Regions from separate parts of the Peribacillus sp. YIM B13482 genome, predicted to be linked through region 1. Evidence: riboswitches for the same ligand, from Rfam matches in the RefSeq annotation. Region 1 holds a riboswitch; each other region holds the start of a gene.
What was found. A riboswitch is a leader RNA that binds a small molecule or an ion and turns the genes downstream of it on or off. The one in region 1 is predicted to bind S-adenosylmethionine.
Positions count from the first base shown of each region.

Region 2: it holds a riboswitch for S-adenosylmethionine, as region 1 does, so the genes downstream of both, ACFX4L_RS17535 (YezD family protein) here and ACFX4L_RS10065 (Fur-regulated basic protein FbpA) in region 1, are expected to answer to the same signal.
Region 3: it holds a riboswitch for S-adenosylmethionine, as region 1 does, so the genes downstream of both, ACFX4L_RS23030 (ABC transporter permease) here and ACFX4L_RS10065 (Fur-regulated basic protein FbpA) in region 1, are expected to answer to the same signal.

Region 1 covers NZ_JBHZPF010000015.1:55,505-59,770, reverse strand. Annotated here, with positions in the region: gene ACFX4L_RS10080 (DUF459 domain-containing protein) at 1-158, opposite strand, end outside; gene ACFX4L_RS10075 (GNAT family N-acetyltransferase) at 382-888, shown strand; gene ACFX4L_RS10070 (aspartyl-phosphate phosphatase Spo0E family protein) at 958-1,152, opposite strand; gene ACFX4L_RS10065 (Fur-regulated basic protein FbpA) at 1,404-1,592, opposite strand; SAM riboswitch class I at 1,769-1,873, opposite strand; TPP riboswitch at 2,033-2,137, shown strand; gene tenA (thiaminase II) at 2,232-2,921, shown strand; gene thiW (energy coupling factor transporter S component ThiW) at 2,937-3,458, shown strand; gene thiD (bifunctional hydroxymethylpyrimidine kinase/phosphomethylpyrimidine kinase) at 3,427-4,233, shown strand; gene thiM (hydroxyethylthiazole kinase) at 4,230-4,266, shown strand, end outside.
Region 2 covers NZ_JBHZPF010000039.1:32,424-36,689, forward strand. Annotated here, with positions in the region: gene ACFX4L_RS17525 (TetR/AcrR family transcriptional regulator) at 1-308, shown strand, start outside; gene ssuE (NADPH-dependent FMN reductase) at 534-1,067, shown strand; SAM riboswitch class I at 1,347-1,453, shown strand; gene ACFX4L_RS17535 (YezD family protein) at 1,652-1,768, shown strand; gene ACFX4L_RS17540 (phosphoadenylyl-sulfate reductase) at 1,955-2,659, shown strand; gene sat (sulfate adenylyltransferase) at 2,690-3,838, shown strand; gene cysC (adenylyl-sulfate kinase) at 3,882-4,266, shown strand, end outside.
Region 3 covers NZ_JBHZPF010000075.1:6,923-11,188, reverse strand. Annotated here, with positions in the region: partial or broken gene ACFX4L_RS23040 (ATP-binding protein) at 50-1,153, shown strand; gene ACFX4L_RS23035 (MetQ/NlpA family ABC transporter substrate-binding protein) at 1,602-2,441, opposite strand; partial or broken gene ACFX4L_RS23030 (ABC transporter permease) at 2,519-2,648, opposite strand; SAM riboswitch class I at 2,752-2,862, opposite strand; gene blaI (penicillinase repressor BlaI) at 3,243-3,623, opposite strand; gene ACFX4L_RS23020 (BlaR1 family beta-lactam sensor/signal transducer) at 3,604-4,266, opposite strand, start outside.

The DNA.
Region 1 (4,266 bases):
TCTACATATCCCTCCCCGTCCTTATCCCCTTTTCCAAAGGTTAACGAATCTCCAAAAGCCATTACCCTTTGCACATCTTTCGACTCCGAGGCCTGAAATTTATATGCAGCAAAACAAATAACTAGTACAATAATTAACAAACCTGCTACTTTTTTCATTGGTTTCTCCTTTTGTCTATTTACTATGAAGTATTTCATCATTTTAAATACCCAAAAATCTGTAGTTTTAACATACAAAAATGAATTGTCAGATAAATAGTAAAGAGTGTATGATAATATAAAACTTTCAATGGATTGGGCTTCATTCACCGGCCTTTATGTAAGCGGGATGATACCCTTTATTCTGGAGATTGAATATAAATGATAGATAGGAGTTTAAATGATGGCAGAGCACATAGAGTTTAGGGAGGCAGCACTTTCGGATTTACCCAGAATCGTTGAAATATATAATTCGACAATTGCTTCAAGAATGGTCACGGCAGATACGGAACCTGTATCCGTACAATCGAGGGTTAAATGGTTTGAGGAACATCATTCAGAAAGTCGACCGCTATATATCATTACTATAGAAGGGCAAACTGCCGGATGGATGAGCTTTCAATCTTTCTATGGCCGGCCAGCTTATGATTCTACGGCCGAAATCAGCATTTATATCGATGATTATTTCCGGGGAAAAGGAATCGGACAAATTTCGATTCAAAAGGCAATTGAAGTGAGCCCTAAATTAGGGGTGAAAACTTTATTAGGTTTCATTTTTGCCCACAATATACCTAGCCTGAAGCTTTTTTCAAAATTCGGGTTTGAAAAATGGGCAAATTTGCCTCGAGTTGCAGAGCTCGATGGCATTGAAAGAGATTTGATTATACTTGGGAAACGTGTCGATAATTAAAATATTCATTTAAAGCTATTGCCTTGAGCAGTAGCCTTTTTCGGATTAAGCGAGGCCGAAATGGAGAATTTAGAAATACCTATATCCTTTCTTAAGGGAAAAATATTCAGAATCTCTTTTATTTGTTAAAGCATTCAACAGCGTATCCAATTCTTGGCTTGCTTGAACAGTTAGAAGACTTGTTAAACCATAAATTGCCGCCAATTTGATCATTTCTTGTCTCTTCTCTTCTACTTTTTCAACAGTTACCTTCTGGCAAAGCATCAAGCCACCTCCCATTTATTCAATTTTTTTACACCTTCATCATAATGAAAATTATAGTTAAAATCAACTATTCATTTGAAATCAAATGTGTAATTTTACAGTTTAAATGTGACAAAAAGCCTATTTCATTTTCTAAATATGTATATATTGTGTCATCCCCTATATAAACATAAATAAAAAAAGCATCCACAAGTATAGACTGCGAATGCTTACATCATATCCCTTATCCCAAGATTATAGCCTATCGATTACTATGTCATCCATTCCGAAGGAGACTGGTTATTAGGTCTATTTATTACAATCTTATATTCATTTTCAAGTACTTTTAACGGGGCATCATAAAGGTGCCTTTCATCAGAGGTTTTGTATACTCCATTGGCCAATAACTCTTCAATAAGCATTGCCTTCCTCTGTTCAATCCTCTTAAATAATTCTGCCATGTAAATGGCTCCTTTCCTAGTCATCATAGAGCCCGCTTCTAGTTGAGCTAAACTGTATTAACCGGTTTGATTTCACCAAATTATATATACCTTTTCTAGTATGCCACTAAACGTTATTCCGCAAAAATAAAAGCCTCTTCTAATTCAAGAAGAGGCTTACAGTGTCCGTACGGCTCTTCTTATCTTCCAAGCAAATGCTTGTTGGATTTAGCACAGTTCCCAAAATGGGTCTGCTGCCGAGGTTTCTTTGGGCCAAGTCCCTCCACCTCTCTGGATAAGAATTCAATATATAAATGATGTAGAAATGATTTTATCCCAATAAACATCAAAAGTCAATTACCTGGTTCTTCCTTTTCCACTTGCCATAAATGGGTTTCCCCTTTCAAATGTGGGTTGCATTTTCTTGTCTTTCTGATATGATGTCAGTAATTACATACAATTCACACCACTAGGGGAGTCTTTTTTTAGACTGAGATGGAATTAGTTCCGGACCCTTTGAACCTGAACCGGCTCATACCGGCGGAGGGAAGTGGATGATATCGTCCATTTGCAGACTTTATCCATCTACCCCGTTCCGTATTCAGGAGCGGTTTTTTTTATGGATGTAAATAGGGGATCTATTCTAAAGGAGGATGAACAATGGAGAATACTAAATTAGAAACCTTCAGTGAAAGACTTCATGGACGGGCAAAAGAAATTTGGAAAAGGAACCATTCACATCCCTTTGTCCAGGCAATTGGAAACGGCACGCTACCTGAAAAAAAATTTTCTTATTATTTGAAGCAGGACTATATCTATCTCATGGAATATTCCAAGCTTTTTGCTCTAGGTGTCATCAAAGCTCATAATATCGAAACCATGGCAAGATTTTCCAGTATTTTAAACGAAACTCTTCAAGTGGAAATGGATATCCATCGGCAATATGCTTCGGAATTCGGAATCAGTACCAAGGAATTGGAAGAAACAGAACCTACGCCTACCACTTTAGCCTATACGGGTTACATGCTAAATGCAGCTCAGCATGGGACTTTGGCAGACCTCATCGCTTGTCTCCTACCATGTGCTTGGGATTATTATGAAATTGGTTTGATATTAAAAAAACAAAATGGTGAAGCATTGGAAAACAACCGCTACGCAGATTGGATAAGGTCCTATTCATCTCCTGAATTCGGTGAGGCACACAAGTGGCTGATTGCTTTATTGGAAGAATTAACAAGAGGCATGCCTGAAAAGGAACTTCTGAGATTAGAAAAGCACTTTTTGGTGACTTCCCGATATGAATATTTATTCTGGGATATGGTTCAAAATGAACAAGATTGGCCACTGTAGGTATTGGCCATGATGATGAATCCAATCAAGAAAATGACGTTGACTGCCATGATCACGGGTATAACGACTCTGACCAGTTCAATTATTTTCATCCCTGTCGGATTTGCTAAAATCTTCCCTATACAGCATCTGGCAAATGTCCTGACAGCCGTTTTATTGGGGCCTGCCTATTCGGTAACACAAGCTTTATTAGTTTCCATCATTAGAAACATGTCTGGTACCGGTTCAATTTTCGCCTTTCCTGGCAGCATGATAGGTGCACTATTGGCTGCCGTCCTTTATCGAAAAACACAAAGCTTGAAATTCGCCTGTCTAGGGGAAGTGATTGGGACCGGCATTCTCGGATCCCTATCCTGTTATCCACTTGCACTCCTCCTATTGGGGGAAAAAGCTGCTCTTTTTGGTTTTTTACCAGCTTTTATGCTTAGTTCATTCGCAGGTGCGCTTTTAGCTTTCATATTACTTAAAATACTTCTAAAAAATAATTATATGAAGGGGATTTTTTATGAAAACAGCATTAACCATCGCAGGCTCTGATTCAGGGGGCGGTGCTGGAATACAAGCAGATTTAAAAACATTTTCTGCACATGGTGTCTTTGGAATGTCTGCCATTACAGCTGTTACTGCACAAAACACAATGGAAGTGCGTTCAGTTCAGGCCATCGAAACAGCTATCATCTCGGATCAAATTGCTGCCATCTTTGAGGATATTCATGTCGATGCAGTAAAAATAGGAATGCTTGGATCAAAAGAAATAGTGAAAACAGTCGCTGCGTCCATTAAAACCTACTTACCTTCCATCGTTATCCTTGACCCAGTCATGATTTCAAAAAGCGGCCACCATTTGCTAGACGAAAAAGCTGTCACTGCCTTAAAAATGGAATTGCTTCCGCTTGCAACACTTGTAACCCCGAATGTACCAGAAGCGGAAGTCCTTACTGGCTTGTCGATTCGAACGAAACAAGATTTTTACAGGGCATGCATATCCATACATGAACTAGGTTCTAAAGCCGTTTTACTTAAAGGGGGCCATGCAGCAGGAAATCCAAACGATCTTTTTTATGATGGAACTGACTTCCAATGGATCAAGGGAGAACGCATTCATACACAAAACACACATGGTACAGGCTGTACCCTATCATCCGCCATTACATCCAACCTGGCAAATGGACTGCCATTGAAAGAGTCGATTGAACTGGCCAAGACCTATATTTCCGAAGCGATACGTAATAGCTTTTCAATCGGTAGGGGGCATGGACCTGTCCATCATTTTCATTCATTTTCAAAAAAAGAACGGAGTGACTTAATATGAATGTTGCTGCAGCCGATTTATTCGTGAAAGTAC
Region 2 (4,266 bases), on a different contig from region 1:
AAGAACAATTTTCGATATTATTTCGGGAAACGCAATTCGATCAAGATATTTCAAAGCAATATGTGGATCAGATTTTCAAGCCGAATGCCAAACATGTAGAAATACAAAAAAGAATAGATAGCGGAGAGATACATTATATTTCTGATATTATTCTATTTAATGTAGGGATCATTTCCTTCACATTGGCGTTATCCACTCATTATGAGATTCATCAACAGAAAAAGGAACCATATTTTACTGCTGAGCGAATTAAGAGCATTGCTCAACTTTTGGTTTATGGTATTCATGGGAAAAACAATCATACATAATAAAACGGTCATATTTAAAGGCATGAGCATCAAGTCGTAAATATGACCGTTTTATTTTTGAATGGGTAGCGATCATTCTTATTGACGAAGTCAATTCGTGAATTAAATAAACAGGAGTGTAAAATTTGACTTATATTTTTCAGACTATTACGATAAATACATACTGCACGATATGACATTATGAGGATTTTATCTGGAAATCATGTAACATGGAGGGGATTTATAATGAGCGAAATCGTAATTTTATCAGGAAGTCCAGCGGTTCCATCAAGAACGGACATATCACTAAAACATATTCAATCTTTAGTTGAAAAAGAAGGATTTACCACAACTTATTACTCAATTACGGAATTCTCAGCAGATGATTTATTCCAGGGGAAATATAATAGTGAAGAAATTTTAAAGCTTTCAGAAAAAATTCAAGAAGCTAGAGGAATTATTATTGGTTCACCTGTATATAAGGCCTCTTACACAGGCATATTGAAAGCCTTGATTGATATGCTGCCAGAAGGAGCTTTTAAGGGAAAGCCAGTGCTGCCAATTATGATTGGCGGAAGTAACAGGCATTTATTGGCGATAGACTACGCGCTTAAACCATTAATTTCAATATTGAAAGGCGAGCCGTTGCAGGGCATATATTTTGTGGATAAGGAAATAGATAAACAGAATTCAGAAAACCCGATTAATGATTTGAATTTAGTGGATCGGGTTCAGAGTCAGGTTCAGGAATTTGTAGAAGCGATTCAATTAAGGAATTAATGGCTGCAAGCTATCGACTTCAACAAAAGGACTGGTATTCGAATATTTTTTTAAAAAATAATTCCAGACGTCAATAATAGGCTAATTAATGAAATAGGCGCATTTTTTTGGAGACTTTAACTAAAAAAATGAGTCTATTTTCGTATTTAAATGAACATAAAATCATTAATGGAATAGTGTGTATAAAAATAACAGTTCATCCAGTATATTAAACCAAGTTAATTTATAAGAAAACTCCATTGACAAGGATTAAATTTATGTTAATATTTAAAATAATAAAACTTATCCAGAGCGACGGAGGGAATTGGCCCTTTGAAGTCCAGCAACCTGCATGATATGCAAGGTGCTACATCCAACAAAATGTTGATCATTTTGGAAGATAAGGTAATGAATATTTACCTTGGAATCTTTCCATCATGGAAAGATTTTTGTTTTTCGAAAAAATTATTGGCAAACCATAGCAATGTAAGGTTGTTAGGAATTATATAAATTTAAGAAATTCGTTTAATCAGCCTCTAAAAAAAGATATTCCGGAATTCCTTAAAGGGGGAACAGGTTTGGATAAAGAGAATCAGCTTGCAGAAATATTTGAACGACTTCAAGAAATGCTTAATTCAATGAAATATGGATCCATTACACTTATTGTCCAAGATGGTAAAATCATTCAAATGGAAAGAAATGAAAAACTAAGAATTAAATAAGGTATCTGCTGACTAGAAAAACTAGAGGCGGGTTTAACTGATATAAAAAGAGTATTGGTTAGATTCGTCTCTTTTTCCTAGGATCATATAACTCGAGAAGATTACAACGGGAATTGATCTACAGTTACTCTAACCTGTGAAACATAGAGCAAGTTCTTAGAGGGGGTAATAAAGTTGGCTGCATTAATAAATTATGAAAATTTCAACACCGGGGATTTACCTGCATTTCCTGAAGATAGTGAGACAAAAGGTGCTTTGGAAGTTCTGCAATGGGCGAATGAACAATATGGAAACAAACTCATTTATGCCTGTAGTTTTGGTATTGAAGGCATCGTGCTTACGGATTTATTGGCGAAGGTCAACCCATCGGCAAAAATTGTTTTCCTGGATACAGATGTACATTTCGAGGAAACTTACCAACTGATCGATCAAGTGAAAAAGAGATATCCAAAGCTTTCGATCGAAATGAAGAAACCTGCCTTGACGCTTGAGGAACAAGCAGCGGAATATGGAGATGAATTATGGGTTAGTGATTCCAATAAGTGTTGTAACATCCGGAAAATCACTCCGCTTACTGATGTGCTTTCAACGGCAACAGCCTGGCTTTCTGGACTGCGGAGGGAGCAATCCGAAACAAGGGCGCTGACCGAGTATATCAACAAGGATAATAAGTTCAAATCGATTAAAATATGTCCACTCATTCATTGGACATGGAAAGATGTTTGGCGTTACGCCCACAAAAATGGACTTCCGTATAATATCCTGCATGATAATGGATATCCGAGCATTGGCTGTAAAACGTGTACGGCACCTGCCATCAATGCCGATGACTTACGCTCAGGCCGTTGGCAAGGTGCGCAAAAAACAGAATGCGGATTGCATTTATCTTAAAATAAATAGAAACCATAGGGGGAAATTAGCATGACAATCAGTCTACCGCACGGAGGAACATTAATCGATCTTTGGGAACCAAAATATGATTTTAGTAAAATAACAAAGTCAATCGAAATTGATGAAATAGCATTAAGTGACCTTGAATTGATAGGCACTGGTGCCTACAGTCCGATTAAAGGATTCTTTACGAAAAGTGATTATGAGACAGTTGTCAAGGATATGAGACTTAGCAGCGGCCATGTTTGGAGCATCCCGATTACGCTGCCTTTGACTGAAAAAGCTGCAGAATCTCTTATTATAGGTGAAGAAGTGAAGCTGACTCATGAGGGTGAAACATATGGGGTCCTCTCCGTTTCTGATATTTTCACTCCCGATAAACAATTGGAAGCGACTTTAGTATATCAAACGGATGATGGGGAGCATCCTGGAGTGAGAAATTTATATAACCGCGGGGATGTATATGTCGGCGGAGAAATAAAATTAGTCAAGAGAATAAAGCGTCCGCTATTTCAAGCCCATTATTTGGACCCAGTTGAGACAAGGAAAGCCTTTGCTGAAAAAGGCTGGGAAACCGTTGTCGGATTCCAAACGAGGAACCCTGTTCACCGTGCGCATGAATACATTCAAAAGACAGCTTTGGAGATTGTCGATGGCTTATTCTTAAACCCTCTTGTAGGGGCCACTAAATCCGATGACATTCCGGCAGATGTACGAATGGAGAGCTATAAAGTGCTGCTTGATAAATATTATCCCAAGGATCGTGTCTCTCTTGCCGTTTTCCCTGCTGCCATGCGTTATGCAGGACCAAGAGAAGCCATTTTCCATGCGATGGTCCGTAAAAATTATGGTTGCACCCATTTTATCGTCGGACGTGATCATGCGGGTGTGGGCGATTATTACGGCACATATGATGCTCAAAAAATCTTTGGGAATTTTAACGCGGATGAATTAGGGATCACACTATTATTCTTTGAACATAGTTTTTACTGTAAAGCATGTGGCAATATGGCTTCAGCTAAAACTTGTCCGCATGGAAAGGAAGACCATGTCATCCTTTCCGGAACGAAGGTAAGGGAAATGTTGCGAAATGGAGAAATTCCTCCAGCTACCTTTAGCCGTAAAGAAGTCATCGAGGTGCTGATCGAAGGTCTAAAAAAGAATGAAGTTTATAACTGATTGGACATAAATTGAAGGATCACATGATGAGGGGGATTATTATATGAGTAAAAGTACGAATGTCACTTGGCATGAAACGTCATTGACCAAGGAGCTCCGCCGGAAGCAGAACGGGCATGATAGCACAGTTCTTTGGTTTACAGGACTCTCGGGTTCCGGAAAATCAACGATTGCTAACGCGGTCGCTAAAGAGTTATATAATCGGAATATTCGAAGTTATGTTTTGGATGGTGATAATATCCGCCATGGTTTAAATAAAGATTTAGGTTTTTCTGAAGAGGATCGAACCGAGAATATCAGGCGGATAGGTGAGGTTTCCAAGCTCTTCGTGGATAGTGGGCAGTTCGTATTGACCGCCTTCATATCACCTTTTAGAGCTGATCGGCAGATTGTACGTGATTTACTCGAAGAAGGCGAGTTTATTGAAG
Region 3 (4,266 bases), on a different contig from region 1:
AAATTATATATCTATAAAACAATTACAAGAAAGTTATATGTCTATTCTACAATTACGAGAAAGTGAGATGAAATACCGAGCTCTATTTGAACATGCAACTGATGCAGTTTACCTATTAGAATTGAATGAGGATCGATTGCCAATTCTATTTCTTGACGTAAATCCAGTTGCATGTAAAAGATTGGGTTATAGCAAGGAGAAAATTCTTTCAATGTCTGTTATGGATATTCTTCCTGAAAAAATTAAAACTATAAACATTATAAAAGATTCCGAAAAGGGAAAACATAACTTCACTTTCCGAGATGAATATGTTTTTAAAATTGAGGAGAAAATAGATACTGAGTTAATCATCGATATCTTTAGATTAGGTGAAAAAGAGGTTGCTATGGTTATTTCTCGAGATATCACTGAACGTTTAAAAACAGAAGAATTACTGCGAAAATCAGAGAAGCTTGATGTGGTAGGGAAATTAGCTACAGCAATAGCTCATGAAATTCGAAATCCACTAACAACTATTAAAGGATTTATACAACTAATACAATCAATGAAAAATAAAGAAAATCAGTGGTACATAGATGTAATATCATCGGAAATTGAACAAATAGAAGTAATCATAAATAGACTTATGATAGTAGCTAAACCACAAGCAGTAAAGGTTCAACTCAATAATTTGAGCATGTTAGCAGAACAAGTTATAACGCTACTGCAACCTCAAGCAATGATGAAAAATATACAGATCAGAACAGAGCTTAAATCAGAAATTCCCTACATACCTTGTGAAGGAAACCAAATAAAACAAGTGTTTATCAATATCTTAGAAAATGCAATTGAAGCGATGTCAACGGGAGGAGAAATTTTGGTTCAAATCGATACACTTGATAGTCATCAAGTAAGTATTTGTTTTATCGATCAAGGATGTGGGATTCCAAGAGAACGTATCCCATATCTTGGAGAACCCTTTTATAGTATCAAAGAAAAAGGGGTTGGCTTAGGGTTAATGATCTGCTATGAAATTGTGAAAGCACATCAAGGAAAGATAGTTATTGAAAGTGAAATAAATAAAGGAACAACAGTTAATGTTATTCTTCCCATCTATTTTCTTTCTTATCAAAGGATTCTTTTAATTTCTTTCATGGGAAAGGCTTTTCGGTGATTACATACGTCGGTGTCGACTGGATATGACTACTTACAAATATTGAATGATTGGTATATCTTATACAATATTTTATGTAATCTTTGTTTCACTTTTGGATTGCATATTATCACGATTTTCTTAGTTTCTTTTGACATGAGAGGATTGACCGTGACGACGGCAATATCCACACAGAATAACTAGATGTTGATCCGTAATTCTCTCAATTAGTTGATTTTGTTTGTTTTGCATTTTAACATTCATAGTAGGGCTTCCTCCTTAAGACTTTGAGTTTAGTTAAGTATTTATGTTTAAGAAATTTACGCTTTAAGTTTTTTTGTAGCTTCTATTAAGCGGCTTTTTGTAAACGGATTTTTTGCTTTTCTAGTGTATAGACATAGAAGAACCCCGAGTAATGGACCTTTTTCGAAGTGTCCATTATTCGGGGTATAGTTCATGAAAGGGTATTTTATTTAGATACTGGTATGACTGCACCTTTATATTTTTTAGTAATGAAGTCTTGTATTTCTTTAGAGCGAAGTACTTCTACTAACGCTTTTACTGTCTCTTTATTTTCATCGCCCTTACGTACAGTGATAATGTTTGCATATGGATTATCTTCACCCGATTCAACAGCGATTGGGTCTTTAAGCGGATCTAGCCCTGCATCTAACGCATAGTTCGCATTAATAACAACCGCATCACCTTCGTTGTTATTATAAATTTGAGGTAATAGGCCACCTTCTATATCTGCATTAAAAGTTAAGTTTTTAGGATTTTCTACAATATCATTAATCGTAGCTTCTGTTTTATTGAGGCCTTTTTTTAGCTTAATAACGCCTTCTTTTTCAAAAATAGATAGAATACGTCCTTGTTCAGCTACAGCATTACGCATAATAACTGTACCGTTTTTTGGAAGATCTTTTAAGCTATCATACTTTTTAGAGTAAATGCCGATTGGCTCAATATGAATAGCACCCGCATTTACAAAGTCATAGTCTGGATTCTCTTTTAACACTGATTTAAGATATGGAACGTGTTGGAAATAATTTGCATCAATCTCTTTATCAGCTAACGCTGTGTTCGGAATAATATAATCTTGGAATGTTTTAATTTCTAAATCAATTCCCTTTTCCTTTAATAATGGCTTTGCCTCTTCTAAAATTTCAGCATGTGGAATGTTTGATGCACCCACAAGGATTTTCTTTTCTTTGTCTGAAGAATCTGATCCGCTGTTAGTCGTACCGCAAGCTGCTAAACTTAATACTAATGCTGAGGAAACTGCTAAAGTTGATATCCACTTTTTCATAATTCATTTCTCCCTTATCGTTTATCTATTTTTGTTGTAAATATATCACCTATAAATTGAATAAAAAACAATGACTAAACATCATTATTATTGAGCTGAAACCCTTCAAGATATAACAAATTACCTAAACCACCTGCACCAACCCCAGCAACCAACTAGAAGGATTGTTGTAACTGTAATACCTGAAATTAATGCTGGCACCAGCTCTTAGTATGTTAGTTTGTCCGAAGTATACAGGGGAAAGGAAAGTTTTTTCTCCTCAAAAAAACCTTTCTACACATGAGTAGAAAGGTTGGTTAAACAATCCTTTCTCTCATCTTCCAAAGCACATTGCTTTGCAGGAATTGGCACCATATCAGTTAATTAACTGACGGTTGCCGGGCTTCACAGGGCACAGTCCCTCCACCTCTCTTGATAAGAGTCAAACAATATATTCAATTAAACGAAATATTTTAAATTCAGCGTTAATATAGTATGACAGTGATCTTATCATGACCAAATGGTAGTGTCAATCAAAAAAATGTTCAATTAATTTGAATTTACGAATGATTGCGTTAAATGTCTTGTTCCTGTAGCCCTTACGATTGCTTGTTCCAGGCCCTGCAGAAGCCTTCACTATCAAGAAGCGTGATAAAAACATCTATTGAATTAAATTCATGCATAACTATTATTAAGACGAAAGTTCTGATTTTTTTCGTATCAAACTACGCAGATAATTACATGGGAAATATGTCCGCCGCTATTTCGATTTCGACCGAAAAAAGCGATTTGGAAAAATCCCAAATCGCTTTTTTTATAGTATTATTTTTTAGGTGTTTTATTTAAAATAAAGCGTAGTTCATTGATATCATCATCAGATAGGGCATCTTCCTGAATGAATTGGACAAGCATGGATTTCAGGGCACCTCCATAGATACGGTTGATAAATGATTCGGTCTCGGCACGCTGGCACTCTTCCTGTGTATAGAGCGGGTAAAAGGTGTAAATTCTTAGATTTTTATCGACACCTACTACATCTTTTTGAACCAATCGATCGAGAAGAGTGCGTATGGTTTTCGGCTTCCAATCGGTACTCTCCTGTAAGGAAACTATGATGTCATTTGCTGTTTGAGGGGCTTTATCCCAAAGCACGTTCATGATTTCCCATTCTGATTCTGATATGCTAGGAATGTTTTTCTCCACTTTTCTCCCCTCCATTTTTTTTATAGATTCCTAAATCCTTTAAAATTGATAAAGTAATTTCTCCCGCCTTGCTTCCAGATGAATCATCTTCATTTTGTATATTGGTAGCAAAGAAATAAGTATCGTTCTTCGTCTCTACATACCCGATAAACCAACCATTGATGTTTTTTCCATTCACTGTTCCTGTACCTGTTTTTCCTGATAGGCGAGCTTCCTCATTCTTTTCTAAGAGCAGGGCGTCCTTCACAGCTTGGATATGCATTTCCTTATATCGCAATTGATTGTAATAAAAGGCTTGCAGCAGTTGGACTTGCTCGACTGGAGAAATTTTCAATGAGGATTCGAGCCAGAATTCACCCAATTCCCCGGATACATCGGAATTTCCATAGTTTATCGCTTGCAGATTGGATTGTATTGTTTCAAATCCCGTTCTGCGATCTAATTCTTGGAAATACCAGTTTACCGAATTTTGTAAAGCGGATGAGACATCCTGATCCATATTCCAAGCGTCATAGGGTTGCTCAGTCCCATCCCAGGAAAGAGTGGATTCTTCGGGTGATATCACATTTGATTCTAGTGCAAATAAGGCACTATAGATTTTGTATGTGGAATCAGGTGATACCCGCAAAGTACTTTTCTCTTC